Regions from separate parts of the Alkalihalophilus lindianensis genome, predicted to be linked through region 2. Evidence: riboswitches for the same ligand, from Rfam matches in the RefSeq annotation. Region 2 holds a riboswitch; each other region holds the start of a gene.

Region 1 (10,101 bases), 180 kb from region 2:
AATTTATTAAAAAAGGAAATTCGTTTAGGGATTCCTACATTCCTAGTACCTATCATTGGTTTTTTAGTCATTTGTGCAATCGCAGGGTATTTCGGTAATCGCAACGGCTTTATGTGGGAAGCACTAGTTGGCGTTGTCGTATTAGCGATTGGACTACAAGCATTTTATCTAGCCTATTATATGTTCTTCAGCTTACAAGCTGAGCATAAAAAACTTCATCTTTGGCTCCATAGCCCTCTTCCTGCTTATGGATTATTATCAGCTAAGTTAGTAGCTGGACTTATATCTATGCTGATCACCACAATCATTGTGGGAAGTATTGGGTTATTTTCTATCACACAATCTGAGATGTGGGGCGGTGTGACTGAGTACATTTCAACCTTTCAGCTCATGGAGGTTGGATTGTATGGCGGCTTAGCCCTTTACTTATTTTCTTTATCTGCTGTTGTTTGGGTGATGTTATTTTGGATGATTTTCTTATTGCTATCAAAACTAATGAATGGCTTTTTTAGTTTCGCATTAACGGCAGTTAGTGTGATCGCCATGTTCCTTTTCGTAGGTTGGTTCAGTTTAACGAACGTATTTGCACGATTAACAGAATGGGGAGAAATTAAACTCGGCCATATGATACAGAGCATCGATTTTGAAACGAGTTTAACTGGCGGAACAGAAATAGCAACAGAAACTGGGAATATTTCATTTTATTTCGGTACCTTATTATACGAAACCATCTTTGCACTAGCATTGTTCGTTATCACTTGCTGGATATTAGATAGAAAAATTGAGGTGTAAGTTATGACTGATACGTTCCATTCTTCAAAACCAATCTACAGTCAACTAGCTGAACGAATACAGCGTCAAATTTTACGGCGAGAACTAGCTCCTGGAGATAAGCTTCCATCTGTTCGTGAAATGGGGATTCAATCAAACGTCAATCCAAACACAGTTCAACGCACATATAGAGAATTAGAGGGGATGAATATTGTGGAAACAAAGCGAGGTCAAGGCACTTTTGTAACAGAAAACGAAGAAGTGTTGATAAGAATGCGAGAATCCCTAAAGAACGATGAAATTTCCCGGTTTGTATCAGGTATGCATCAAATGGGATACTCAGATGTAGAAATTGAAGCTGGATTAGTAGCCTTCTTAAAAACCGAAGGAGAGGAGAAAAACCAATGATTACATTCCGTGATGTGTCAAAAAAGTATTTAACAAAGACTGCCTTAAGAAATATCAATCTAGAGTTATCTAAAGGGAAAATTATTGGATTAGTTGGCGAAAATGGGAGCGGAAAATCAACCACTCTTAAATTAATTGCTGGACTGACCCAACCCTCAAAAGGAACGATTACAGTGAATGAGAAAAGCGTCAATCGTCGGATTGCAACTGATGTAACATATTTATCAGAGCTTGATGAATATTATGGTTTTTACAATGTGGGGCAAACGATTGACTACTATGCCTCTCAGTTTTCTGATTTCAATATGGAAAAAGCAGAGGAAATTCGTTTATTCATGAAACTAGACCGACATGTAAAATTGAAGCATTTATCGAAGGGAAATCGCGGTCGCTTAAAAATTGTTCTGACATTAGCTCGTGAAGTACCTGTAATCTTAATGGATGAACCTTTCTCGGGACTTGATCCGATGGTTCGCGATTCGATCGTTCAAGGGCTTATTTCCTTTGTTGACCTCGAAAATCAAATTATCATCATTACAACTCACGAAATCAAAGAAGTTGAAACGATTTTGGATGAAGTGATTGCGATTAAAGATGGAGACATTATTGGCCATCATAATGTAGAAGATCTACGTTTCAAAGAAAATGTAAGTATTGTGGAATGGATGACAAAAATCTATAACCAGTGAAATTGATTAAAGAGCTAGTAACGATAACAGCTACTAGCTCATTTTTTTACATATTATTGAAAACTGTAAATGACTTCAACCGATGCCTGAATGGAAATGGAGCCTGGCTGTATCGGAGTAGCAGCAGAACTCAGCATTGCCCCATCATAAAACCTAACAGGTCCACCTACTGACCGCTCTATTACTTTTACAGGCGTTTCAACTAAGGATACATTTAATGTATTTGTCATTGCATTAGCCTTCCCCCTAGCATCTTCAAGCGCCAATTGTAAGGCTTCACGATATAAATTAGTCGGGTCAGCCACTGTAAACTGAATCGATGTAACCATATTCGCTCCATTTTCAACAGCTACGTCAACCACCGCCCCTGTTTGGGTCAGATCTTCGACAACCACTTGGACCATATGGGTTACTTCATATGCCCTAAACTGTTGCTGGCCATCAATAAAATCATATTTAGGTTCAATTCGATAGGTCACAGTTTTAATTTGATCTTCTGGAATACCTAAAGTATTCAAAGCTAAAATGATTTCTGTGATTAGCTCATTATTTTTTTGTTGGGCATTACTAACGGTGGTATCCTCAGTGACCACTCCTAAAATTAGTTGCGCACGATCAGGAACCACCTGCACAACACCTTCTCCAGTAACCGTTATTACTTGTTGATCAGTCATTTGCTTATTCAACCTCCTTTTTTACATACACCACTACCTTCTAGTAGTCTATTCAAGAAAAACTTGTCTCAAGACTCCTCAATGATGCATTAAGCTATCAGTGGACTGTTGCTAGCTTTGGCTGCTTGCTTTATCATTACTTTGTAGAGAATATCTATTGAAAGAAAACACTTATAGTCTTTCAAACAATTTTATTGATTTACTGTTATTTCTATAGCTAAAGGAGGCTACACTTTTGAAACATCGTATTGAGCGTTTAACACAATGGCTAAAAGACGAGAAAAAAGATGCTGCTTTTATCACCTCTAAGGAAAACATATTTTATTTAACAAATTTTTATACAGATCCCCATGAACGATTAGTTGGATTAATTCTTTTCCCAAATGAATCACCAATTTTAATTGTACCGGGTATGGAAACATCTCAAGTAAAAGACGCTGGCTGGTCGGATGAAATCATTGGTTATGCAGATCATGAAAGTCCTTGGGAATTACTTAGTCGATCGATCGAACAGCGTAATATAAGCTTGATAGAGAATGTTGCAATTGAAACGGATGTTCTAACAGTTTCAAGAATGAATGATTTACTAGCCGTATTCCCTTCAGCTGCGATCACTGCAGTAGAGCACCAATTAAATCAGATGCGTGTTGTAAAAGATGAGATTGAAATTGCGATCATGAAGCGCGCAGCCCAAATGGCTGACTACGGTGTTGAGGTCGGCAAAAATGCCCTTAAAGAGGGTATTACTGAGATGGAAGTTTTAGCTAAAATTGAATATGAATTAAAGAAAAAAGGCATACGTGAAATGTCTTTTTCAACGATGGTGTTATTTGGTGAAAAATCAGGAGCGCCTCATGGGAATCCTGGCAATCGCAAGTTGAATGATGGAGATTTTGTCTTATTTGACTTAGGAGTCGTACTCGACGGATACACATCAGATATTACTCGTACATTTGCTTATGGTTCAATAAGTGATGAGAAAAAAGAACTGTACAACACCGTTCTAAAAGCACAACTTGCATCCCTTGAAATCAGTAAGCCTGGCACACGCATTGGAGATTTAGATCAATCAGCACGCAATGTAATTACAGAGGCTGGTTACGGCGATCGTTTCCCACATCGTATAGGACATGGACTCGGAATCAATGTTCATGAATTCCCTTCTATGAGCCATTTAAATGATGGAACCTTACAAGCTGGGATGGTTTATACAATTGAACCAGGTATTTATGATCCGGTTCTTGGTGGTGTAAGGATTGAAGATGATGTATTAATCACAAAAGAAGGTCATATCACCCTTACTAAAACATCAAAAGAATTGACTATAATTAATTAATAAAAAGCGATAGCATCCAAGTGCTATCGCTTTTTGTATGATAAGCAGAGTGCTAATCATAATTGAAAAAGAGCCATCATTGATGGCCCTTTACTCGTTGAGATTATTCTTCCCAAACCTTTACTTCTTGCATAACATCGCCTTGTTTGATACGCGTTACTGAATCAAGACCTTCCACAACTTGTCCGAACACAGTGTGAACACCATCAAGGTGAGGTTGTGAATCGTGAACAATGAAGAATTGGCTTCCACCTGTATCTTTTCCTGCATGCGCCATTGAAAGTGCACCCGGAACGTGCTTATGAGGGTTTCCTTCTGTTTCACATTTGATTGTGTAGCCAGGACCTCCTGTACCATTTCCAGTTGGGCAACCGCCTTGTGCTACGAAACCAGGAATAACACGATGGAATGTAAGGCCGTTGTAGTAGCCTTCGTTTGCTAATTTCTCGAAGTTTGCAACCGTACCTGGTGCTTCTTCTGGGTAAAATTCAATAACTAGCTTTTCGCCATTTTCAAATGCAATACTACCTTTTTTCATATGTATAGCCTCCAAATGTTAAGATTCACCTTATTGTACACGATTCTTAGCCGAAAGTGAAATAGTTATCACCGACTTCAAAAAAAGCCGGTTCGACAAAGGGATCCACGTCAAACCGGTTCCAGCTATTTCACTTAAACTTGCTTCAGCACGTGCTTTAATGGTAAGTCCAGACGAACAAGATCTTCGTATGATTCACGTTCAATGACTAATTGAGATTCACCCTTTTCAACAAAGACAACCGGTGGTCTAGGAATACGATTATAATTATTCGCCATTGAATACCCATATGCTCCTGTACAGAAGACTGCTAATACATCCTCATGTTCAGCTTTTGGTAAAGGGAGATCCCAAATAAGCATATCTCCACTTTCACAGCATTTCCCGGCAATTGAGAAAGTCTCCTTCGCCTCTTCGGTTGCACGATTTGCAAGCAGCCCTTCATACTCTGCTTGGTAAAGGGCCGGACGTAAGTTATCACTCATGCCCCCATCGACTGATAAATAATGACGAACATTAGGAATTTCTTTTCTCGATCCGATAGAGTATAGCGTTGTTCCTGCATCGCCAACTAATGAGCGACCTGGCTCAATCCAAATTTCAGGAATCGCCATTTGGTGTAGTGTTGCTTTTTCTTTAATCACTTGAACCATCTTCGCTACATAATCACCAACCGGAAGCGGTGTATCTCCTTCAATGTACCGAATTCCAAAGCCCCCACCAAGATTTAACACAGTTGGAATAAACCCTAAAGAATCTCGCCATTTTTCAATGTATTCAAAAATTTTTTCCACTGCCATTACAAATCCACTTGTCTCAAAGATTTGAGAGCCAATATGACTGTGAATACCAAGTAAGTTTATATGCGGGTCAAGCAATGATAGTTGAATTGCTTGGTCCACTTGCCCACTCTCTAAATCAAATCCAAACTTCGAATCTTCTTGTCCGGTTGAAATGTAATCATGCGTATGGGCTTCCACACCAGGAGTAATGCGAAGCAACACATCCATTTTTACATCACGTTCTGCACAAATACGTCCAAGCTGCTTTAATTCATAAAAATTATCGACAACTACACATCCGATATTAGCCTTCACTGCCATTTCAAGTTCAGCGATGCTCTTATTATTCCCATGAAAATGAATACGCTCCATCGGAACACCCGCTTGAATAGCTGTATATAATTCTCCGCCAGAGACAACATCTAAACTTAGACCTAGCTCATGCGCTAATTGAAACATAGCAATACAGCTGAATGCTTTTGAGGCATATGCGACTTGATAGCTAACCTCTTCATCTTTGAAAGCTTGTTGAAATTGTTCAGCTCTCTCTCGAATAAGAGCTACATCATAGACAAATAAAGGGGTGCCATATTTATTAGTTAATTCAATTGTATCGACTCCACCGATTTCTAAATGACCTTTTTCATTAATCTGACTAGAACCATGCATGTACATTGATACTATCTCTCCTTTTATCTCCCATCTATACAAAAAAAGCAGCTAATGTTGTTACACTAGCTACTTAGAATGCGCAAGAGTAACCTCACTTTTAGAATAGTCCTCCACTACAAATGTAGTGACAGTTCGTTCTTTATTCAAGAACGACCCAGCACTTATTTTTCTGGCAACCAATAAGTACTTCGGCAAATTGACCTTTCCATTTGGTTCAAAGCTGCCATAAGCTCCCCAAATATACTCTTTCGTTTTGCGCCTCTACCCCATTTTCATGAGGTTCATTAAATTATTGTAATTACTGTAGCACACTCTTCAGGAGTCATCAACCCTTAAAATAGAGAAGAGTTAAATCCTCGTTTATCAGTGAAAATTTTTTCTTGTTATCTTCCACTAGGCTTTTGTTTAATGGGATCTTGTGGATTGACAATACTTGGGCGCCAACGAACGGATGGAACGGTTGCTCGAATTAAAATCTGCCAAACAGCCGGTGGGTCAAACGGCAAGAATGGCCACATATAAGGCTTGTTGAATGTTTTTAATCCTGCTAATAAAAGAACAAATAATGTTGTTCCTATTACTAACCCTGGAACTTTCAACCATGCTACTAGAATAATTAAAGCGATACGGGTTATCCGTAAGGCTATCCCTAGTTCATAACTTGGTGTTGCAAACATCCCAATTGCTCCAAGTGCCACATACAAAATTACTTCTGGTGTGAAATAGCCTACTTGAATAGCGATTTCTCCAATTAAAAGTGCGGCAACTAAACCAAGTGCAGTAGCAAGTGGGGATGGAGTATGGATCGCCGCCATCCGTAATAATTCGATTCCCATTTCTGCAAATAAAATTTGCACAACGATTGGAATATTGTTTGTCTCTTCTGGACCAATAAAATCAAGACCTGCTGGAAGGAGACTTGGCTGCACGACTAGTAAGAGCCAAAAAGGCAAGATGAATAACGAAAAGAAAATCCCTATGAAGCGTGTCCAACGTAAAAAGGTACCAACTGCTGGAGATTGACGATATTCCTCAGCATGCTGAACATGATGGAATAAGGTAGTCGGTGCAATAATGACACTTGGAGACGTGTCCACAATAATGACAATATGTCCCTCAAGTAAATGTGTCGCTGCTACATCTGGTCTTTCTGTGTAGCGTACAAGCGGAAATGGATTAGCCCCTTGCTTTACAATATACTCTTCAACAATTTTATCAGCCATCGTAAGACCGTCAACTTCGATCGCATCTAATTCTTTCTTAATTATATCCACTAGAGTTGGATCAGCGATTCCATCAATGTAAGAAATACAAATATCTGTCTTTGAACGAACTCCTACTTGCAGGATTTCGTTACGAAGACGTTCATCCCTAATTCTCCGTCGTGTCAGAGCTGTATTAATTATGATATTTTCAGTGTATCCATCTCGCGCACCACGAACGACCCGCTCTGTATCAGGCTCTTCTGGTCCTCTGCCTGGATATTGGCGAACATCTATGACAAAGGCTTCTTCTTCACCTTCAACTACAATAAAGATAAGTCCCGAGAGCATTTGGGTGATTGCATTATCCATTGAATTCGTTTCTTCAACTTGCACATGCGTTAAATGGTTTTTAAAAGCTTCTTTAATATTATGTGTTTTACGATGACGAACATCTAGGTCCATCAACTCTTTCATTAATTCAATTACATATAAGCTATCAATAAGTCCATTAACAAAATAAATACTCGTTTTTCGATCTAATATGGATAACGTACGGACACCTACATCAAAAGACTCTCCTAACCCAAGCCTTTCTGCTAATCGCGTCTCGTTCTTGGTAAAATCTCGGGTGAAATGTTCCTCATGCTTTTCACTAGCTTGACTCACGATAACCACTCCTCTCTAAGATGAGATTTACTGCTTGCTTTGTGACAGGACAACCTCGCTTCAATGTATCTTGACCGGCCATTTTACCGATATCACCAATCCCTACAATAAAAGGAATGTCTAGTTGATCGAGTATATACACCGTATCCCCGTTGATCCTGCCAATCTCCATATCAGAGACACCGTCTTTATCAACACCATACTCCGTTAATTCACCATAGCGCGTAATACTAATATCAACCTTGGTCCATTCACACGAATGAGTAGCAGACGCTACCGCAATCGCACCAAGAACCACTATTTGTGGATGCGTCGCTACAACTCTCATAGCTTGTTCTCCAGGACCTTCATAGCGATAACCACAATCATCAAACATGACAAGAACAGGGTCTGAAGGTGTGCTTAATATCATATCAACAAGTTCTTCCCCTGAAACCGGTGTAGGGTTACCCCAAGAATGACTAATACACCTTCCACCAATCTCACTCGCTACCATTTCCACCGCTTGTTTCGCATGCTCATCCCCATCCGTAATTAATATAACTTTTCTTGATTCATTCACACCTTCACCCCCTTGGTTTGAAAATTAATGCGACTAAGAAACTAAATAAAATCGTTGAAGAAATCCCTACAGAAGTCACTTCAAACATCCCCATCCCCACACCGAGAAATCCAAAACGTTCCCCCTCAGCCATGGCTCCATGGACTAAAGAATGCCCAAAGCTGGTAATTGGAACTGTAGCTCCTGCACCTGCGAAATCAATCAAGCGATCATATAAATGAAATCCATCTAGCAACGCTCCAAGAACGACCAATGTACTCAACGTATGAGTAGGCGAGAGCTTTCCTATATCTAGAAGCAATTGACCTAAGATGCATATCAACCCTCCTACGACAAACGCACTTATATATTCCATTAGCCCCTCTCCTCTAACTCAAATGAAACAGCATGCGCAATACACGGAATCGTTTCCTTTTGTTGCATCATTAATGGACTTAATAGAGCACCTGTTGCCACAACTAGTAATCGTTTGATGATTCCCCGCTCCATTTCCTTCATCAAATAACCAAATGTGACAACCGCAGGACATCCTGCGCCACTGCCTCCTGCAAAAACCGGTTGCTCCTGGTGATAAATCATTACTCCGCAATCTTCATAGTTGTTTCTTAACTTTATCCCCTCATCTTCTACTAGCTTGCGCAAAATTGAACTTCCTACACGTGATAAGTCTCCGGTTACGATTAAATCATAATATGAAGGTTCTCTTTGTGTTTCTTTAAAATGAGTTAACATTGTTTTCGCCGCAGCTGGAGCCATTGCAGAGCCCATATCAAGTGGGTTAGCAACCCCCATATCTACCACTTGTCCAAGTGTGGCATGTGTAACTCGTACTGCATTAGGTTGATTACTAAGTAGCACGGCACCTGAACCAGTCACTGTATAAGTTGCTGTTTCTGGCTTCTGCCCTCCAAATTCTGTAGGGTAGCGAAATTGACGTTCAGCTGTTGAATGGTGACTACTTACGGCAACGAGTGCATTTTCCACATAATGACCATTAATGAACATGGCTGCAACTGCAACTGATTGCATCACTGTTGCACAAGCAGAAAACATCCCTAGAAAAGGAATTCCTAATTGTCTAGCTGCATAATTAGAAGTGACGATCTGGTTTAATAGATCTCCAGCTAGCATGATATCGACATCACTAGGCTTGCGATTAACCTTCTCTAAACAGAGGCGCACAGCCTCTTCCATTAAAGCTCGTTCCGCTAGCTCCCAATTCTCTTGATCACAGTAGAGATTGTCAAAAATTTTATCAAAACTCGTGCCAAGAGGGCCTTCCCCTTCTAGAGGACCAACAGCGGTTCCTGTTGATTGGATATAAACGGGTTGTTTAAATTCCCATGTTTGTTTTCCTAGTCTCATTACAATGAACTCCTTTACCGTATAAGCATTTGAACAAGCAAACGAGTTAAACCGACTGCATATGCAGATAGCACCCCAAAGGCAATGACGGCACCTGTTAACTTAAACATATTTGCTCCTATCCCAAATACTAGCCCTTCACTTTTATGTTCAAGCGCCGAGCTTGTCATCGCATTTGAGAACCCAGTCACAGGAACAAGAGAACCCGCTCCAGCAAATTGACTTATTTTATCGTACACACCAAAGCCCGTAAGCAAGGCTGCAAGTAAAATCAAAGTGGCAAGCGTGGGGCTCATTGCCTCTTTTTGCGAGAGCGGGAAAAAGGTCATATAAAAATTACTTAAAAATTGACCAAATGCACAAATTCCACCACCAATGACAAAAGCTTTAATACTATTTGAAATAACAGGTCTTTTTGAATGATATAACTCAA
Region 2 (10,101 bases):
AACGAGTCAAGCAAGTGTCTTGTTAATTCTGTTAACTCTTCTACACCAACCATCGCCTCAATCATACGGTCGATTTTTGTATCAGCAAAAAGATTTTTACTGCCTTTTCCATTACGTTTCTTTCCTATAGCCAATGCTTTTTTAGCTTCATGATAACTTTCATAAAAAAGGTGATACCCATACTGCTTACTAATTCCCCAGCTTAAGCGAATTGAAGGATATAAAAAGACCAGTCTTTCATCAAGTGCTTGGATATATCTAAAGGCCGTTTCTGTTGCTTGATCATGTAATACCTCCAAAAAAATAATAAACTCTTCATTTTGATAAGTAATCATAGCTTTAAGAGAGTGTTTTTTGGCAATTTGTTCTGCTTCTTCTTCCATCTGTCTAATTTGCTGGTGGAGCCAATGATCATATGAAATGTCTACTTCTTTTTTTTGATCATACATAAGCTTTAAATATTCAGGTGTAGCAACAAGAGCGACATAAGGGAGGTTTAGTCGATACCCAAGTGATTTAGCACGTGATTGTAAGGTTTCATTTACATGTGTTCCGCCTTTAGCTACTTCCCAAACAAAGTCATCACGTAATAACCATTCGGTTTCTTTAATGGCTTGCTCATGTAAAAAGAACAATGCGATTGCTGTTGTAACGTGTTTGACTAAGCGAATCCATTCTTTGTGCTCTTTTTCACTAAAAGGTTTTGGACCGAAGCCTCCAACAACTAAGTATCCTTGGAGTTGATTTTTCGATTCAATTTCAAGCATAAATGCATGTTCTGCGCCATATTGAAACCATTCTAGTGAAGGGTGTTGTTGTGAGATAATGCCTGTTTCAATAAGCCGGTTGTGTAGGGCTTGTGAAAAATATTGTTTCATAGTAGGTGTAACACGAACACATTCCCCGCGCAGACTTCCTCGATTATCCGTGATAAAAACGGGAGCGGAGATGGTATTGGATACATGGTCGCACACATCTTGAATCTTTTTTCCTTTTAAGATGAAATCTAGTAATGTTTGTTGCATCGATTCAATCTGGTTATAGTGAGCTCGTTTTTTTTGATCAAGCATCTTTAAGGATTGTTGAATGATATCTGAAAAACGTACATCCCAATCTATCTCAAGTAATATAAAATTCTCTGCTTTTGCTTTTTTAATCATTGCTTTTGGAATTTCTTTAATGAATTTCCCTTTTGCAATCGCCAAGCCTGCAGCTTTAGCATTGATAATGTCTTGAATAAAAGTTGATAACAGAGCTTCATTATCGCCTAAGCCAACACCCGTTGTAAGTACGAACTCATCTGGCCGTACAAATTGTTCAACCGGAGCCTCGATTACCGATACCCACTCAACGTTTTGGGCAGACAGATCAACTGATGTATGAATGATGGCCTTTTTCAGTAGAGGTAATGATGTCACTTCATCCATCGTCAAATTCATGTAATTGCCCCCTCTCTTTATTATTGTAAAAGATACCCAATGGCTACAGCAATATTTTTCTGAACATTTGTATAATTTATCTAAAAGGTTGGATGAAACTTCATACAGTTTGACGAATGCTTTTTATGTTCAATGAAACGTAGGATGGAGGTATAGATAGAAAGGAGCGGATGACTAATGAAAAATCCACTAATTAATAATGCTACCAAAAGTGTATGGTCTGGAGAAAAAGATGCTCTCGTTCACGGTGCGTCGCAAGTACCGGTTGTCAATAGTGTCGCTTATACGTATGACGACATTGATGAATGGTATGAAGTGGCAATAGGAAAGAAAAAGGGACATATATATGGCCGTAATACGAACCCTACTGTTCAAGCTTTTGAAGAAAAATTGAGAATATTAGAGAATGGAGAAGCTTGTACTAGTTTTTCAACAGGGATGGCTGCAATATCGAATTCACTTTTAACTTTCTTAACGCCAGGAGATCGGGTTGTTTCACTTAAAGATACGTATGGCGGTACAAATAAGATTTTTAGTGAGTTTCTTCCGAGACTTCAAATAGAAGTTACTCTTGTAGATACAGGGGATCACGAACAAATGGAGCGAGAAATTGCAAAAGGGTGTAAGATCGTCTATTTAGAAACCCCGACGAACCCAACTGTAAAAATTACAAATATTGATCGTATGGTGAAAGCGGCTAAAGAAGTGGGCGCGATGACATTTGTAGATAATACGTTTGCAACACCTATCAATCAACAACCACTTCATCTTGGAGCGGATTTAGTGTTGCATAGTGCGACCAAGTTTTTAGGTGGCCATGCAGATGCGCTAGGAGGGGCTGCAGTAGGTAAAAAAGATTTAGTTGAGAAAATTTATCATTACCGAGAAATTAATGGTGCAACAATGGACCCAAATGCTGCTTATTTATTGTTAAGAGGGATGAAAACATTGAAATTACGAGTTGACCAACAACAGAAAAATGCACAAATAATAGCTGAATTTCTTCAAGGTCATGAAAAAGTAGAAGCTGTTTATTATCCAGGTTTAAAAGATCATCACCATCATGATATCGCTAGCCGACAAATGACTGGTTTTGGCGGGATGTTAAGTTTTGCACTGAAGGGAGAACTTGACGCAGTCAGACAATTCCTCCCGAAATTAAAATATGCTCATAAAGCGGCTAACTTAGGAGCTGTTGAGACAACTGTCGGACCGGCGAGAACGACAAGCCATGTTGAGAATACACCGGAGGAGAGAGCAGCACTCGGCATACCTGAAGGGTTAGTAAGGTATTCAGCTGGAATTGAAGATAGTACTGACTTACTCAATGACCTCGCTCAAGCATTAGATGCGATCGAATAGACGTTCACGTTCGTATAATAAGGGGTGATAGTAAAATGACACATAAAATTGCTCTAATTGGATTTGGTAATGTTGGTCAGGGTGTCGTACGTTTAATTAAAGAAAAAGAATCTCTGTTAAAACAGGTCTATCAAAGTGAATTTGAAGTAGTATCTATCTCTGATTTACACAAAGGCTCGCTTCATTGCGAAAATGGATTGAACATTGATGATGTATTACATTCTATAAAACAGAATGGAACTCTTCATTATTATCCTGATCATGAAGGCTTGGTGCGTGGACTTTCAAGTGAGGATACGATTAAGAAAACGAATGCAGATACCATTGTTGAAATGACTTATACAAATGTTCATACTGGTCAACCGGCTATTGACCATTGTAAATTAGCATTTAATCATAAACGACATGTTGTCATGACAAATAAAGGTCCAGTTGCACTTGCTAAACAAGAATTAGAAGCATTAGCAAAAGAAAATGGAGTGACCATTTTTTATGAAGGGGCAGTGATGAGTGGAACTCCTGCTATTAGAATGCCGAAGATGACTCTTAGTGGCAATGAGTTTTTAAGTGTAAAGGGAATTTTAAATGGTACGACGAATTATATTTTAACACAAATGGAAAATGGATCGGCTTATGAGGAAGCACTTTCATCAGCTCAAGAGCTAGGCTATGCTGAAGCTGATCCAACAAGTGATGTGGGTGGGTTTGATGTTCTTTATAAGGTGCTTATTCTAGCATCAGAATTATTTGGTGTTTCTTTAAAAAAAGAAGAGGTTCCTTGTGTTGGCATAAGTGAAATCACACAGGCTGATATCAAACAAGCGAAAGCGGAAGGAAAGCGCTGGAAACTTATAGGTGCTATTGAGAAAACGGAAAGTGGAGTTGAGGCATATGTAAGACCTCTTAAATTACCTCTTTCTGACCCGTTATCTTCCATTAGTGGTGCTACAAATGCGATTACTTATGATTGCGATGTTTCTGGTCCAATAACTCTCGTTGGAGCTGGTGCTGGCATCAAAGAAACGGCATTTGCTGTATTGATTGATTTACTACATCTAAACAAAAAATTAAGGTGGACTGTAGAAGAGGGGTGATAGTATGAAAAAACAAATTGTGCAAGAGGGCATGTTGCTTGGTGGTAAGTGGCAAAGACGTGAGGAAACGATTGAAGTATTTGATCCGGGTAATGGTCAATGTGTGGCAACTGTACCAAAAGCAAATGCAGAGGATATGAGAGAGGCGATTCAACAAGCAAAAAATGGCGCAAGGGTTGCTAAAGACCTTCCCATTCATAAAAGGCAATCCATTCTAATGAGTGTTGCATCTTATATAGAAGAGCATAAAACACTCTTTGCTGAAACGATCGTGCTAGAGAGCAGTAAAACGATAACAGAAGCAAGACGAGAGGTAGGACGATGCATAGAGACAATTCGCTTAAGTGCAGAAGAAGCTAGACGGATAACAGGGGAGACCATTCCATTCTCCCAAATGCCAGGTCATGAATCACGAATAGGGTATATCTCGCGCTGCCCGATTGGCATCATTGCAGCTATCACTCCTTTCAATGATCCGTTGAACTTAGTCGCACATAAAGTTGGTCCAGCCATCGCTTCAGGAAATGCCGTGATTGTTAAACCTTCAAGTGAGACACCCTTAAGTGCGATTAGACTTGCAGAGGCATTTATGGAAGCAGGCTTGCCAGATGGAATTCTCTCGGTGATTACAGGTAGTGGCCGTGAAGTAGGGGATGAATTAATTACATCAGATGATGTTCGGTTTGTTTCCTTTACGGGAGGGTTTGATACGGGAGAAGCGATTACCCGAAAAGCAGGGGTTAAAAAAATGGCTATGGAACTTGGCTCGAATGCTCCGACCATCATTTTAAGCGATGCAGATCTCGATGAAGCCATACATTCAACCGTTTCGGGTGCATTTGGGGTAGCTGGTCAAAACTGTATAGGTGTGCAACGAATTTACGTAGAGCAGTCCGTCTACTACGATTTCACTGAAAAATTTATTGAAGTTACGAAACGGTTAAAAGTAGGTGACAAACGAGAAGAATCAACTGATATTGGACCGATGATTTCTGAACGGGAAGCAAGGCGTGTTAAATCATGGATTGGAGAAGCTTGTCAAAAAGGAGCGACTTTGCATTGCGGAGGGGAGAGAAAGGGTGCGTATTTAACTCCAGCGGTACTGACTAACGTCGGACAAAACGAAAAAGTAGTGAAGGAAGAGATATTTGGTCCTGTGGTTGTTATCACTCCAGTTGAATCCCTTATGGAAGCAACCCGCTTAGCGAATGATAGCTGTTACGGACTACAAGCAGGTATTTTCACTTCCAATTTAGAATCAGCCTTTTATGCAATTCAAGAATTAGAAGTAGGTGGTGTCATGGTAAACGATAGTAGTGATGTGAGAATTGATGGGATGCCTTTTGGGGGAGTGAAGCGCTCTGGCTTAGGGCGAGAAGGAATAAAATATGCAATTGATGCAATGACCGAAGAAAAGGTTGTTTCTTTCAAGCTTAAAAGATAATAAAGAGTTAAAAGTAGCAATGGTTTTTATTTAGGTGGGGGTGGAAGGATGTTTTCTCTAGCAGAATATGAAGAGCGTTTACGGAAAACGAAAGTGAAAATGGTTGAGAGTGGGATTGATGTCTTATTAATCTCCAACCCCTCTAATATGTATTACCTAACGAATTACAATGCATGGAGTTTCTATGTTCACCAAATGATGATTGTTACGTTAGAAGATTCGCAGCCAATCTGGATCGGAAGACAAATGGATGCGACAAGTGTTGCGAAAACAACATGGCTAGATGAAAACCATATTATTTCTTATCCAGATTATTACGTTCAATCAAGTGAAAGACATCCAATGGATTTTGTAGTAAAGATCATTGAAGAAATTGGGCAAAGTAAAAGACGAATTGGCCTTGAAATGGATGCTCATTACTTTACGGCTGCTTGCTATACAAAGCTGCAAGGTGGTCTTCCAGATGCTGAATTCAAAGATGCAACCGTTCTTGTTAACCGCGTCAGATTAATAAAATCCGACCAAGAGCTAATCTATATGAGAAGGGCTGCGAGTATTGTTGAAGGAGCGATGCAAGCTGCATATGATCAACTTGCTGTAGGAGTGCGAGAATGCGATGTTGCGGCTGCCATTTATAAAGCGCAAATCCAAGGATTAGATGAACATGGGGGGGATTATCCATCTATTGTTCCCATGCTGCCAACAAATGAAAATACATCGTGTCCGCATCTAACGTTTAGTGAGAGACGTTACAAAAAGGGTGATTTTTTAACAGTAGAAATAGCAGGGGTTTATAAACGTTATCATGCACCTCTAGCCAGAACAATTGCTATAGGAAACGCGCCATCTCATGTAAAGGAACTGTCTAAAGTGGTCCAAGAAGGAATTGAGAAAACCCTCGACATTATTTCTCCTGGTATCACAGCAGAAGAAGTGGAGCGAACATGGAGTGATGCGATTGCAAAATACGGTTATCAAAAAAGTTCGCGACTAGGTTATTCAATAGGCGCAAGTTTTCCACCGGATTGGGGAGAGCATACGATTAGCTTTCGAACGGGTGACAAATCCATCTTAAAGCCTAATATGACGTTCCATCTCATGCCAGGAATTTGGTATGAATCCTACGGCGTTGAAATAACCGAATCGATTGTCATAACGAAAAAAGGGGTTGAAATGCTTACTAATTTCTCTCGAGACTTATATGAGAAACCGATTATTGAATCAGCTCTATAGTGAAAGAAAGCACTAATTTCAATTAGTGCTTTCTTTCGCTTTACGAAAAAAAGCAATGACGATTGTGTCTACGGGTGTTAAGATACAAGAAAAGATGATTGAAGGGTAGGAGTAGGAAGTGGAGAAGCGAGCCTTATTGCTTACATATGGTTTAATTTTTTTCGTAATGGTTTCTTGGGGGTTAAATGTAGTGATGCTGAAATTATTAGTAGAAGCATTTCCTCCCCAAACAATGACTGCTTTTAGAATTTTAACTGCTGGTATCGTGACCATTCTCATCGTATTATTTGGATCCTCATTTCAATCGTTATCAAAAAGAGAGTGGCGCTATACTTTATTAGGGATGGTGTTTGGTGTCGTGCTCCACCACACATTTTTAGCACAAGGTCTAACAATGATTGATGCATCAAATGCTGTGCTTATATTAGCACTACTTCCATTAACAACGGCGTTATTTGCGGTCTTTTTTTTAGGAGAAGCGCTAACGAAATGGCGTTTATTAGGTATTTGTTTTGCTTTAATTGGGGTATTTTTTATCCAAGGAGGCATTGGGTCTTTCCAGATGGAGAAAGGCGAAGTGTACTTATTTATAGCGATGATTGTGCAAGCCATAAGTTTTATTTTTATTAAAAAGACGACGGCAACACTGGATTCTAAACAAGTAACAGCGATGATGCTTCTATTTGGTTCAATTGGGTTGTTATTGGTTAGTTTAGTAGTAGAGCCTACGGGTGTAGGGAGTATGATGGGAGCATCACCTTTTATTTATATTGTCTTTTTCTTTTCAGCTATAGTAGCAACAGCAGTTGGTCATTTTGTTTTTAATGCAGCCATTCAAAAAATCGGAGCAGGTCAGACCGCGATCTTTAATAACTTTGTTCCTTTTTTCGGATTAGTTTTTTCTGCTATCTTTTTAAAAGAAACCATTTATTTATACCAGCTAGTAGGCTTCTTATTTATAGTTGCAGGAGTGTTATTTGGTACTGGGTATGCAGAAAAACATTGGGTAAGGAAAGTCCCAATACAAGGAAAAAGCATGTAGCGAGGGCTACATGCTTTTTTTATTTATGTTATTAACTAACGAAAAAGCTCATTGATGGCTTCATTACACGTTGAAGCTCTTGTTGTTGCTCGGCAGTTAAAGGGACAAGTGGTAATCTTACAGGTCCTACTTGAACACCATTCAATTCAAGTGCCGCTTTCACTGCAGTAGGGTTTGGAGCCATGAATAATGTGTTCATAACCGGAACCAACTGACGGTGTTGCAAAGCAGCAGCTTGGACTTGTCCAGCTAGATAGTGACGAACCATTTGTTGCATTTGATTCCCCACAATATGAGATGCAACCGAGATCACACCAGTACCGCCAATGGCTAATATAGGTAGAGTCAAGCTATCATCACCACTATATAGAGAAAAACCTTCAGGGGCGTGCTCAATAATCGTTGCAATCGCATCTAAATCACCACTTGCTTCTTTCGTGGAAACAATGTTTGTAATTTGTGCTAAGCGTAACGTTGTTTCTACACTTAAAGTGACTGCACTACGTCCTGGGATGTTATAGAGCATAACGGGAAGTGTAGTCGCTTCAGCAATTGTTTTAAAATGTTGATACAGCCCTTCTTGAGAAGGCTTGTTATAGTATGGTGCGACTAGCATGATACCATCTACACCAAGTGCTTGTGCCTTTTTAGTAAGTTCAATTGAAGCAGCGGTATTGTTTGAGCCAGTTCCAGCGATAACTGGAATTTTTCCATTCACTTCTTCAACCACGGTTTTAAATAATTGTAATTTTTCTTCTGTCGTTAATGTTGGAGATTCACCTGTCGTTCCACCAACGACTAATGCATCGGAACCATTTTCCATAAGGTGTTGTACCAGTTTTTTTGTTGATTCAACACAAAGCTCGCCTTGTTGGTTAAATGGAGTTACCATCGCAGTAAGTATTCGTCCAAAATTCATCCTATTCACCCTCAATTCGTATTAATGTCTTTCATTTCTGAGTGGGCTATGTGCCTAAAGCACAAAAAAACAACAATGAGGCAGTCTCATTGTTGCATGGACATGTTGTGGCTGCACAATCATTCCAATGCGTGAGATAGCCCTCCACGTAACAAAATTGTTACATGACAGTCCTGCATTTATTAAATACAGTCCCAGCGTAAAAAGAAATGAGTATCCCTACGCTTCGGCAACTATCCCTTTCAACGTGTTTCAAAGGAGCTCATTCTCCTCCACACTTTTACTAATGATAACTGCGCCTCTACCCTCACTTCAGTATGTGAAGTAAAGATTATTGATTTTGTGAGTTAACCTTATCAAAACTTTTAAATGAATGCAATCACTTTGTCCAAAATTCCTCAATTTACATATCTTTCATGGTTAAAATTCGTCTGCTTTACTTGTAATTTATTAAGAAGTTGATCAAGTTCTTGACTACATTTCACTGTTTCTTTATGAGTGAAACCATGTTTTTTTGCAAGGATTAACATTTGTCTACGTTTTAATTCGATTTTTAGACGTAACATATTTTTCAACTCCATTCATATTAGCATTTTTTACTGTTTTTCCGAAGTGTATGGTAAGTAAGTCAGTTCTTTTTTCACATAGAGATTATTATACCCATTCTAAAAAAGTTGAAAAGCGATTCTGCTAAAGTAGTCATAAAAGTCGAAAAGTAGTAAAGGTTCGACAAACATTTTAGGAATAAGTGGTAGATAAAGGGAGGAGCTTTAGCTCATGCATGAATTGGAAACAACCTTTTTTTGTTTACTGGTGTCGATCTTTGCGAAGTCGTAAACACTATTAATAAAGGAGGGGAGTTATGAAGAGAATCATGCTTATATTGCTTGCACTAATGTGCATGACTGGATGTACCATAGAACAAAAATCGACTCTTGGTGCAAATGCCGATCGTGAAGAAGGCTTTAGTGGATATGGAGTTAAAAGAATGAAAGGCTGGGAAGGTCCATTAATGGATATGATGGTCCCAGATGCAGCACCTAAAGGCATTACAGATTCAGTGACGCGGATAAATAATCGATACGATTATGTCTCAGGAAACCGCGATTTAGGGATGGCCCATGAAGGTACGGGTACTGCGCATTCTGGTGCGAAAATTTTAAATAACAGACCAGGGATCCTTAGAGATAAAACTACTCATACAGATCATATTAAACGTGATATGAAGAATGGCCAAAAAATCTTAACAACAAAACAGGACAAAAGTCATTTAAAAGAAACAATTGAATCCTTTGAAGAAGTGGAGCAGGTGTATATCCTTGCTGATGATCAAACAGTAGTGATTGGAGTAGTAGCCGATCAGACGAATCTCCAATCTTTAAAACAAATGGTTGAGGGTGTTGCTCACGGTTACTATCCCTCTCATCAAATCATCGTCACAGCTGATCGTCAGTTTTTACGAAGAATGAATCGACTCCAAGATTAAAAGGCATGCACCAGCATGCCTTTTATATGCTTGTTTGGGTATCTCACTTTAGTAAAAACCATATTCCTCTGCTAATGACATA
Region 3 (10,101 bases), on a different contig from region 2:
TTTACAACCGCTACTATGCTTGCAGCGTACTTGAAAGAACAAGAGTATGACATCATTTTAGGCGGAAATGTAGCTGTTGATGGGGGAAGCGGGCAAGTTGGACCTCGTGTAGCAGAACTATTAGATATCCCACAAGTGACAACGATTACAAAGCTTGAAGTTGCAGATGGTCAAGCAACAATCGTTCGTGATGTAGAAGGGGACGAAGAAACACTTGAAGTCTCACTACCAGTTCTTGTAACGGCTCAACAAGGTTTAAATGAGCCCCGTTACCCATCTTTACCAGGTATCATGAAAGCAAAGAAAAAGCCATTAGAAACTCTTGATTTAGATGATCTTGATTTGGAAGAAGAAGATGTGGAAGCAAAAACAACGACACTTGACATTTTCCTACCACCAGATAAGCAAGCAGGTAAACAATTAGAGGGTGACCCACAAACGCAAGTGAAGGAACTCGTTTCACTTCTAAAATCTGAAGCAAAAGTCATTTAATTGGAGGGATTATCATGGCAAAGAAAGTACTTGTAATTGGAGAAGTTCGTGACGGAGAATTACGTAACGTATCATATGAAGCGGTCGCTGCAGGGAAAGAAGTAGCAGATGGCGGAGAAGTTGTAGGGGTTCTTTTAGGAGAGGATGTAAGCGGTTTAGCTGATAGCCTAATTCACTACGGTGCTGACCGTGTGATCGTGGTCAACCATGCCGATCTAAAAACGTACACGACAGACGCATATCAACAAGCATTGCTTCAAGTTCTTGATGTAGAAAATCCAGAGGGCGTATTGCTTGGTCATACTTCCCTAGGAAAAGACGTATCGCCACGTCTGGCGATGAAGCTTGGTGCTGGACTAATTTCAGATGCGATCTCAGTTGAAATGGACGGGGGAGATGCTGTCTTCACACGTCCAATCTACTCTGGGAAAGCTTTTGAGAAAAAGAAAGTAAATGATGGGGTTTTGTTTGCGACCATTCGTCCAAACAATATCGTACCACTTGAGAAAGATGAATCAAGAAGTGGCGATGTATCTACGCTCACAGTTGATTTGAAAGATTTACGTACGGTGATTAAGGATGTTGTCCGTAAGGCAACTGGTGGCGTCGATCTTTCCGAAGCAAAAGTAATTGTAGCTGGTGGACGTGGAGTCAAAGGCAAAGAAGGCTTTGAACCGCTTCAAGAGCTAGCCGATCTATTAGGTGGGGCAGTAGGTGCTTCACGTGGTGCGTGTGATGCGGACTATTGTGACTATGCGCTCCAAATTGGTCAAACGGGAAAAGTCGTAACGCCAGATCTATATATCGCCGTTGGACTTTCAGGTGCGATTCAGCATTTAGCGGGTATGTCGAACTCTAAGGTCATTGTAGCGATTAATAAAGACCCAGAAGCACCGATCTTTGAAGTAGCTGATTACGGAATTGTCGGTGACTTATTTGAGATCATTCCGATTTTAACAGAAGAGCTAAAAAGTGCTCTAGTTTCAAACTAAAGATCAATGAAGGGGAAGCTCATGGACGCGTGAGCTTTCTTTCTTTTTTAAAAGGTTTGAAGAAAACTATTTAGGTTATCTTATTAGAAGTATGAGAATGATAAGATCAAGCAACTTATTCGCCATTCAAGATCGCAAATGGTATAATCATACTGTAAATTAATTTGTTGAGATTTAAAGGAGGCTTTTACAATGGCTATAGTAAATGTAACTGATCAAACGTTTGCAAATGAAACAAGCGAGGGAGTTGTCCTTGCAGATTTTTGGGCACCTTGGTGTGGACCTTGTAAAATGATTGCACCTGTTCTTGAAGAACTAGATGCTGAAATGGGCGACAAAGTTAAAATCGCTAAACTTGATGTTGATGAAAATCAAGAAACAGCTGGTAAATACAGTGTTATGAGTATCCCAACTCTACTTGTTTTCAAAGACGGCGAAGTAGTGGATCAAGTTGTAGGTTTCCAACCGAAGGAAGCTTTAGCAGAGCTATTAAACAAACACCTATAATTCGAACCGAGATCGCGTTCTCACTTTGAGAACGCGATTTTTTAATGGTTTTCACTTGATATTTTAAAGGTTGTCACTAACAATAGAGAGTAAGAACGTATGTTTACAGCCTATGAGAGGGGAGACGTTACAGTGAATCAATTAAAGGAAAAGCTAGCGATCTTGCCTGATCAGCCTGGCTGTTATTTAATGAAAGATCGTCAAGGTACGATTATCTATGTAGGAAAAGCAAAAGTATTAAAGAATCGTGTGAGATCCTATTTCACAGGGTCACATGACGCGAAAACTCAACGTTTAGTCAGCGAGATTGTTGACTTTGAATATATTATGACTTCTTCAAATATTGAGGCGCTCATTTTAGAGATGAATTTAATTAAAAAGCATGATCCTAAATATAATGTCATGCTAAAAGATGATAAGTCTTACCCGTACTTAAAAATTACGAATGAAGAGCATCCTCGTTTGATTACGACAAGGTCTATTAAAAAGGATGGCGGAAAATATTTTGGACCTTATCCGAATGCAGGTGCTGCAAATGAAACAAAGAAATTATTAGATCGCCTATACCCATTGCGTAAATGTCGTACGATGCCTGATAAAGTATGTTTGTATTATCATATCGGACAGTGTTTAGCTCCTTGTGTCTATACAGTCACAAAACAACAGAATCAAGAAATGGTTCAAGAGATCACAAAATTTTTGCGGTCAGGTCACGATGAGATTAAGCAAGACCTTACTGACAAAATGATGATGGCTTCTGAGGACTTAAATTTCGAAAGAGCAAAAGAGTTACGCGACCTACTTCAGCACATGGATGCGGTCATGGAAAAACAGAAGATGACGATTAACGATCATATCAATCGTGATGTGTTTGGATTTGCCTATGATAAAGGATGGATGTGTGTACAAGTATTTTTTGTGCGTCAAGGAAAATTAATTGAGCGAGATGTTTCCATTTTTCCTTTTTATAAAGAAGCAAAAGATGACCTTCTGACGTTTGTTGGGCAATTTTATCTGCAAAAGGAACACATTAAGCCTGCAGAAATATTAGTACCAGAAGATATAGACCGTGAGCTTGTTGAGCAATTATTAGAAGTTAAAACAAATCATCCTAAAAGAGGCAGAAAAAAAGAGCTGCTTGATCTTGCTAATCAAAATGCCAAAGCTGCCTTAAAGGAGAAGTTTTCATTAATCGAAAGAGATGAAGATCGCACAATAAAGGCAGTTGAAAAACTAGGTGAGGCCATGGGAATTTCGACGCCATATCGAATTGAAGCGTTTGATAATTCTAATATTCAAGGGACCGATCCTGTATCGGCAATGGTCACGTTTTTAGATGGGAAGCCTAGTCGAAAAGATTACCGCAAGTACAAGATCAAGTCAGTAAAAGGCCCGGATGATTATGGGTCGATGCGTGAAGTGATAAGAAGACGGTATTTTAGGTTATTACAAGAAGACCGCCCCCTTCCAGATTTAATTGTCATTGATGGGGGGAAGGGACAAATTGCGGCAGCACAAGAGATTATTGAAGATGAATTAGGCCTTTCTATACCTGTATGTGGGCTTGCCAAAGATGAAAAGCATCGCACTTCTCAATTATTAATGGGTGACCCGCCCTCTCTAGTCTCGCTCAAAAGAGATAGTCATGAATTTTATTTGTTGCAACGTATTCAAGATGAGGTCCACCGATTTGCGATTACGTTCCACAGGCAAACAAGATCAAAAACGTTTTTTCAGTCAGTGCTAGACGATATAGAGGGAGTAGGAGAGAAACGAAAGCGACAGCTCCTAAAGCATTTTGGTTCCGTTAAGAAAATGAAAGAGGCGAGCATGGAGGAATTGAAGATGCAAGGGATCCCGCAGAAAGTAGCGGAGGCTATTTATGAAAAATTACATGAAGGTCAATAAATTACTTCTTGCAGGAGTGATCTTCATCTGCTAAAATGAAAAACAATTAAATATGCCGCACTTCAAAAATGAAGTGATGGTAGAGGAGCGAAAACCAAGAGTACACTAGTCGAGAACGATGAGGTTTAACGACGCTAGTTGAAAGGGGAATTCGCCGAAGTGTGTAGGACACTCATAACCATACATGCTGGACTTATCCTAAAAAAGGATAAGGCTGTCACTTGACTATACCCAATAGTCTTGTGGAGAACTATCTCACGTGAGAAAGGGAGTAGTGTGGTACCTGTACGGTATGACAAGCAACGGTGAGGGGTTTTCCTTATTGTTGCTTTTTTTGTACGCATTAAAGGTATAGCACATCCAGTCGATCAAATGTATCGCGCGTGAAGAGATTGAGAGGATGAGGAAAATGGCAAGGGTTGTACAAAAATATGGTGGAACGTCAGTTGGTTCTGTAAAGAAAATCGAGAATATCGCCAATCGAGTAGCACGAGTAGTTGAGGACGGAAACGAGGTGGTCGTCGTTGTATCGGCTATGGGGAAGTCAACAGATCAGCTCGTTCAACTAGCGAATGACATTACAAAAAATCCAAGTAAAAGAGAAATGGATATGCTACTTACTACAGGTGAGCAAGTAACGATTGCCTTACTTACTATGGCTCTTCAAAAAAGGGGAGTGGATGCTCTTTCTTATACAGGAGGCCAGGCTGGAATCCTAACCGAAGCGAACCATGGCAATGCTAGAATACGTGAAATTGACTCTGCTCGTTTGAATGAACAACTTGAAGCAGGCAAAGTACTTGTTGTAGCTGGATTTCAAGGCATAATGGAAGATGGAAGTATTACTACTTTGGGGCGCGGTGGCTCAGATACAACGGCAGTTGCGTTAGCGGCAGCGACAAAAGCTGATCGTTGTGAAATTTATACGGATGTAACGGGAGTCTTTACAACCGATCCTCGTTATGTGGAGAAAGCGAGAAAACTACAAGCGATCTCTTATGATGAAATGTTAGAAATGGCTAACCTTGGTGCTGGAGTGTTACACCCTCGGGCTGTAGAATTTGCGAAAAATTATGATGTTCCTTTAATGGTTGCATCAAGCATGGTAGAAGAAACAGGAACAATGATAGAGGAGGAAGTAACAGTGGAGAAGAATTTAGTGGTGCGCGGAATTGCATTTGAAAATGATGTAACAAAAATAACGGTAGCAGGATTGCCGAACCGAATTGATAGCCTACCTAAACTTTTTTCAATCCTATCAAGCCATGGGGTTAATGTAGATATCATTATCCAAAATCAATATGATGCCAATCACGTGAACATATCTTTTTCAATTACGCAATGTTCATTAAAAGACACGGTAGCATGCCTAGAGCAAGCGAAAGAGGAATTAGAATTCGAAACCCTTCATCATGAAGAGGAACTGGCAAAAGTATCCATTGTGGGGTCTGGTATGATCTCAAACCCTGGCGTTGCTGCAACAATGTTTGAAGCGTTAGCTAAAAACGATATTTTTATCAAGATGGTGAGCACTTCAGAAATTAAAGTGTCAGCAGTCGTATCGGAAGATGATATGGTAATGGCTGTTGAGGTCTTACACGATGCATTTAAATTAGATGAAGTGCTGGCAGAGGCACCCGAAAAACAACTTGTGTAATCTGCTTAGTATACAAAAAACGATGCTTAGAAAGCATCGTTTTTTGTTAAAGAGCGAGCGAGTCTTGCAAGTCAGATTCAATTTGTAGATGAACAATACCCTTTTTCTTTGTTTGAGTAGCAGCAGTAAAAGAGGACAGCCACGTTTCGACTTGTTGGGCAAGGAAACCAGCTTCTAGTTGATAGCATCTGGTGTCATTTTTTTTCATCCATTCTCCTTCTAACTCAAAGTGTCGTTCATTTTTCTTTTCTTTAACAAGGGTAAGGTTACCCCAGTTCGCGTCATTAAAAAATTCAATGACTTCTTCTATCGTATGTAATGGATATTTTCGGGCAATGGATTTACCGACCCAATACAAAATCGAATCATATTCTTGTCCGAATACCTCTTTTAAGACATCATTTCTAAGCAATTCGTACCCAAATGTTTCTTGTCTAGGTTCCATGTAGAAAACACCTCTCCTCTTCTTATATTATAAAAGGTGAAGCAGTAGCTGTCCAAATGAATATAGATGGATTCTCTAGTAGACTTTGTGGAATTTTAGGGGAACGATATGGATAGTACTTACTTTTTTCCTAGGAATTCTAGTTTCTAAAAGGTTAAAGTGGTATACTAAAGCGCGAATGAATGCGGAGGTACTACATATATGAAATTAGGTTTAAGTCAATTTCTATCCCCATTTAGAATTATTATTATTTCTTACGTATTAGCAATGATTTTATTTAGTATCTTGCTTTATTTACCGATCTCACACAAAGCTGATGTTGATGTGACATTCTCTGAGGCGCTATTTACTTCTGTAAGCGCTGTGAGTGTAACGGGGCTGACGGTTGTAAATGTATCAGAAACCTATAGTTATGTTGGGATATTTTTCCTTTCGTTAGCCATTCAACTAGGTGGCATTGGTATTATGACGCTCGGTACATTTGTATGGATGCTCTTTGGAAAGAAGATTAATTTATCACAGCGAATGCTTATTATGGTCGATCAAAACCAAAATAAGTTCTCTGGTCTTGTTAATTTGATGCGCGGGATTTTATTTGTTGCATTAATTATTGAATTTATTGGAGCGTTAATACTAGGTACATATTATTTACGCTATTTTGATTCTGTATGGGAAGCTTATTACCAAGGCTCTTTTGCGGCGTTGAGTGCTTTTACGAATGCGGGATTTGATGTAACAGGCCAATCATTAATTCCCTTTGCAAACGACTATTATGTTCAGCTCGTCGTCATTCTTTTAATTTTTGCAGGTGCAATAGGATTTCCTGTATTAATGGAACTAAAGGAGTACTTCTCGAAGGAGAATCCTCATTTCAAATTTAGTTTATTTACAAAAATCACGACAACAACTTATTTTGCAGTATTTGTAATTGGCGTTGTTGGTATTTGGGCTCTAGAAACCGGCTCTTATTATGTAGGTCTAGAATGGCACCAGCAATTATTTTATTCTATTTTTAACTCTGCTACTACAAGAAGTGGTGGTCTTGCTATCATGGATGTCTCAGAGCTTAACCTAGCAACTTTACTCTTTATGTCAGCACTTATGATTGTCGGAGCTAGTCCATCAAGTGTAGGTGGGGGGATTCGTACGACAACGGTCGCGGTCATGTTCTTAACCATTAAGAGCTTCGCGCTCGGTAAAGAAGATGTTAAAGTCTTCGGTCGTGAGATTCACCCAGAAGACCGTCAAAAGGCATTTATTGTGCTATCCGTATTTTTAGTTATGTTATTTGCTGCGGTCACCTTAATTGTTGCTTTTGAAGGACAAAAGGATATTGCTCTAATAGCGATTATTTTCGAAACTGCCTCAGCGTTTGGAACTTGTGGATTATCGATGGGGATCACACCTCACCTATCCTTACCAAGTCAATTTGTATTGATGATCTTGATGTTTATCGGGAGAGTAGGGTTAATTGCCTTTTTATTCTCGATCCGTCGTAGAGAAACCAAAAGTCATTTTAAGTACCCAACCGAACGAATTATCATTGGGTAACATATGGAGGTCCTGTTTACACCAAATAAAAATTGGGTAAACAGGATTTTTTTATATAATTTTTTTAGGGATATTTCTCTAAAAGATTAAAATAAACAGACTATTTTCTACAAAAAACGCTAACCATCAAGGTTTTCTTATGGGATAAGGGTTAGAGAGGGGTGAAATCTTTCCCCAAATAGCTTGTATACGTTTTCTTGACGAAGGAATCTGATGGGAGTACAATTAATTTGTCGGATTTTTTTCACAGAAACTTTACGTAAGTTTCACAATTTAGTTGAATTTCCATATCACGTTGTTTTCGCAGTGGGGAGGTACACGTTATACGGAAAAAGAGAGAAAGTACACAGGGTAAGAGAGTATGGGTAGGAAAAAAAACAATTGTGGGGGGACAAAGGTATGGCCGGTAATCGAGAGTTTTTTAATCGTAAGTTACATTCCTTACTAGGTGTAATTCCCGTGGGATTATTCTTAGTACAACATCTAGTTGTCAATCATTTTGCTACACGAGGCGCTAGTTCATTTAACCAAGCATCACATTTCATGGAGAGCTTGCCTTTCCGTTATGCGCTTGAGATCTTCATTATTTTTATTCCACTTTTATACCACGCTATTTATGGTATCTATATTGCATTCCAAGCAAAAAACAATACAGTACGTTATGGTTTCTTCCGTAACTGGATGTTCCGTCTACAACGTACATCAGGTATCTTCCTATTAATCTTTATCGCATGGCATGTTTGGGAAACGCGTATCGCAGCCGCTTTTGGTGCTGAGGTTAACTACAATATGATGGCAGATATTTTAAGTAGTCCATTTATGCTAGCGTTCTATATTTTAGGTGTCGTGGCAGCTACATTCCACTTTGCTAATGGATTATGGTCATTTGCTGTATCTTGGGGTCTTACTGTAACACCACGTTCACAAAAAATTGCAACATACGTAACGATCGGTATTTTCTTAGCATTAACGTTTGTAGGGATTCGTGCAATCCTAGCATTCATTAATCCAGACTTAGCAAACATTTAAGGGGTGGATCAGAATGAGTAAAGGCAGAGTTATTGTTGTCGGAGGCGGACTAGCTGGTCTGATGGCGGCAATTAAAGTAGCAGAAAAAGGTGTGCCAGTTGATCTATTTTCATTGGTACCAGTAAAACGTTCTCACTCTGTGTGTGCACAGGGCGGAATTAATGGTGCAGTAAATACAAAAGGAGAAGGGGACTCTCCTTGGGAACACTTTGATGATACGGTTTATGGAGGAGACTTCTTAGCTAACCAACCTCCTGTTAAAGCGATGACAGAAGCAGCACCAGGAATTATCCATTTAATGGACCGTATGGGTGTTATGTTTAACCGTACTCCCGAAGGCTTATTAGACTTCCGTCGTTTCGGTGGAACTCAGCATCACCGTACAGCATTTGCTGGGGCGACTACTGGCCAACAATTATTGTATGCACTTGATGAGCAAGTTCGTCGTCATGAAACAAGTGGTCTTGTAACGAAATATGAAGGATGGGAATTCCTATCAGCGATTGTTGATGATGAAGGTACCTGTCGCGGGATTACAGCCCAAGATTTAAAGTCATCTGAAATTAAAAGCTTCCCTGCAGATGCAGTTATTATGGCAACTGGGGGTCCCGGAATTATCTTTGGTAAGTCGACAAATTCTGTAATCAACACTGGATATGCAGCTGCTAAGCTTTATCAACAAGGTGTTCACTATGCAAATGGTGAGTTCATTCAAATCCACCCAACTGCTATCCCTGGTGATGATAAGCTTCGTTTAATGAGTGAATCTGCACGTGGTGAAGGTGGACGAGTTTGGACGTATAAAGATGGTAAGCCTTGGTACTTCTTAGAGGAAAAATATCCTGCATACGGTAACCTTGTACCACGTGATATCGCAACGCGTGAAATCTTTGATGTGTGTGTTGAGCAAAAGCTTGGTATTAACGGTGAAAACATGGTATACCTTGATTTATCTCATAAAGATCCAAAAGAACTTGATATTAAGCTTGGTGGAATTATTGAAATCTATGAAAAATTCATGGGTGATGATCCACGTAAAGTACCAATGAAAATCTTCCCTGCCGTGCACTATTCAATGGGTGGAATGTGGATTGATTACGATCAAATGACAAACATCCCTGGATTATTTGCAGCAGGTGAGTGTGATTACTCACAACATGGTGGTAACCGTTTAGGAGCTAACTCATTACTATCTGCCATTTATGGTGGTATGGTAGCCGGACCAAAAGCAATTGAGTATATGAACGGTCTTGAAAAATCTGCAGAAGCAATGTCTTCTTCTCTATTTGATGGTGAAGCGAAAAAAGAACAAGAAGCATACGAAAACATCATGAAAATGGATGGTAAGGAAAATGCTTATATTCTTCACAAAGAGCTTGGAGAATGGATGACGGATAACGTTACAGTTGTACGTTATAATGAAAAGCTTCTTAAAACAGATGAAAAGATTCAGGAATTAATGGAGCGTTACAAAAATATTAACATTAATGATACAGCTAAATGGAGCAATCAAGGTGCAT

Evidence for each region. A riboswitch is a leader RNA that binds a small molecule or an ion and turns the genes downstream of it on or off. The one in region 2 is predicted to bind lysine.
Region 1: another riboswitch for lysine. It lies ahead of lysA (diaminopimelate decarboxylase); the one in region 2 lies ahead of dapA (4-hydroxy-tetrahydrodipicolinate synthase).
Region 3: another riboswitch for lysine. It lies ahead of RYX56_RS10695 (aspartate kinase); the one in region 2 lies ahead of dapA (4-hydroxy-tetrahydrodipicolinate synthase).

What each region holds. Positions count from the first base shown of each region.
Region 1 is NZ_JAWJBA010000001.1:548,772-558,872, reverse strand. It holds gene RYX56_RS03115 (hypothetical protein) at 1-792, shown strand, start outside; gene RYX56_RS03110 (GntR family transcriptional regulator) at 796-1,179, shown strand; gene RYX56_RS03105 (ATP-binding cassette domain-containing protein) at 1,176-1,868, shown strand; gene RYX56_RS03100 (SIMPL domain-containing protein) at 1,922-2,542, opposite strand; gene RYX56_RS03095 (M24 family metallopeptidase) at 2,778-3,878, shown strand; gene RYX56_RS03090 (peptidylprolyl isomerase) at 3,982-4,416, opposite strand; gene lysA (diaminopimelate decarboxylase) at 4,551-5,873, opposite strand; lysine riboswitch at 5,966-6,142, opposite strand; gene RYX56_RS03080 (spore germination protein) at 6,254-7,741, opposite strand; gene spoVAEA (stage V sporulation protein SpoVABEA) at 7,728-8,303, opposite strand; gene spoVAE (stage V sporulation protein AE) at 8,308-8,658, opposite strand; gene spoVAD (stage V sporulation protein AD) at 8,658-9,668, opposite strand; gene spoVAC (stage V sporulation protein AC) at 9,683-10,101, opposite strand, start outside.
Region 2 is NZ_JAWJBA010000001.1:733,089-743,189, forward strand. It holds gene RYX56_RS04040 (PucR family transcriptional regulator) at 1-1,439, opposite strand, end outside; gene RYX56_RS04045 (cystathionine gamma-synthase family protein) at 1,617-2,801, shown strand; gene RYX56_RS04050 (homoserine dehydrogenase) at 2,837-3,895, shown strand; gene RYX56_RS04055 (aldehyde dehydrogenase family protein) at 3,900-5,339, shown strand; gene RYX56_RS04060 (M24 family metallopeptidase) at 5,388-6,572, shown strand; gene RYX56_RS04065 (DMT family transporter) at 6,691-7,614, shown strand; gene dapA (4-hydroxy-tetrahydrodipicolinate synthase) at 7,646-8,533, opposite strand; lysine riboswitch at 8,663-8,845, opposite strand; gene RYX56_RS04075 (aspartyl-phosphate phosphatase Spo0E family protein) at 8,932-9,099, opposite strand; gene RYX56_RS04080 (YhcN/YlaJ family sporulation lipoprotein) at 9,396-10,019, shown strand; gene RYX56_RS04085 (DUF6376 family protein) at 10,068-10,101, opposite strand, start outside.
Region 3 is NZ_JAWJBA010000003.1:115,922-126,022, forward strand. It holds gene RYX56_RS10675 (electron transfer flavoprotein subunit beta/FixA family protein) at 1-492, shown strand, start outside; gene RYX56_RS10680 (electron transfer flavoprotein subunit alpha/FixB family protein) at 507-1,484, shown strand; gene trxA (thioredoxin) at 1,677-1,991, shown strand; gene uvrC (excinuclease ABC subunit UvrC) at 2,124-3,899, shown strand; lysine riboswitch at 3,972-4,160, shown strand; gene RYX56_RS10695 (aspartate kinase) at 4,309-5,556, shown strand; gene RYX56_RS10700 (YslB family protein) at 5,603-6,001, opposite strand; gene RYX56_RS10705 (TrkH family potassium uptake protein) at 6,203-7,552, shown strand; gene RYX56_RS10710 (succinate dehydrogenase cytochrome b558 subunit) at 7,952-8,581, shown strand; gene sdhA (succinate dehydrogenase flavoprotein subunit) at 8,595-10,101, shown strand, end outside.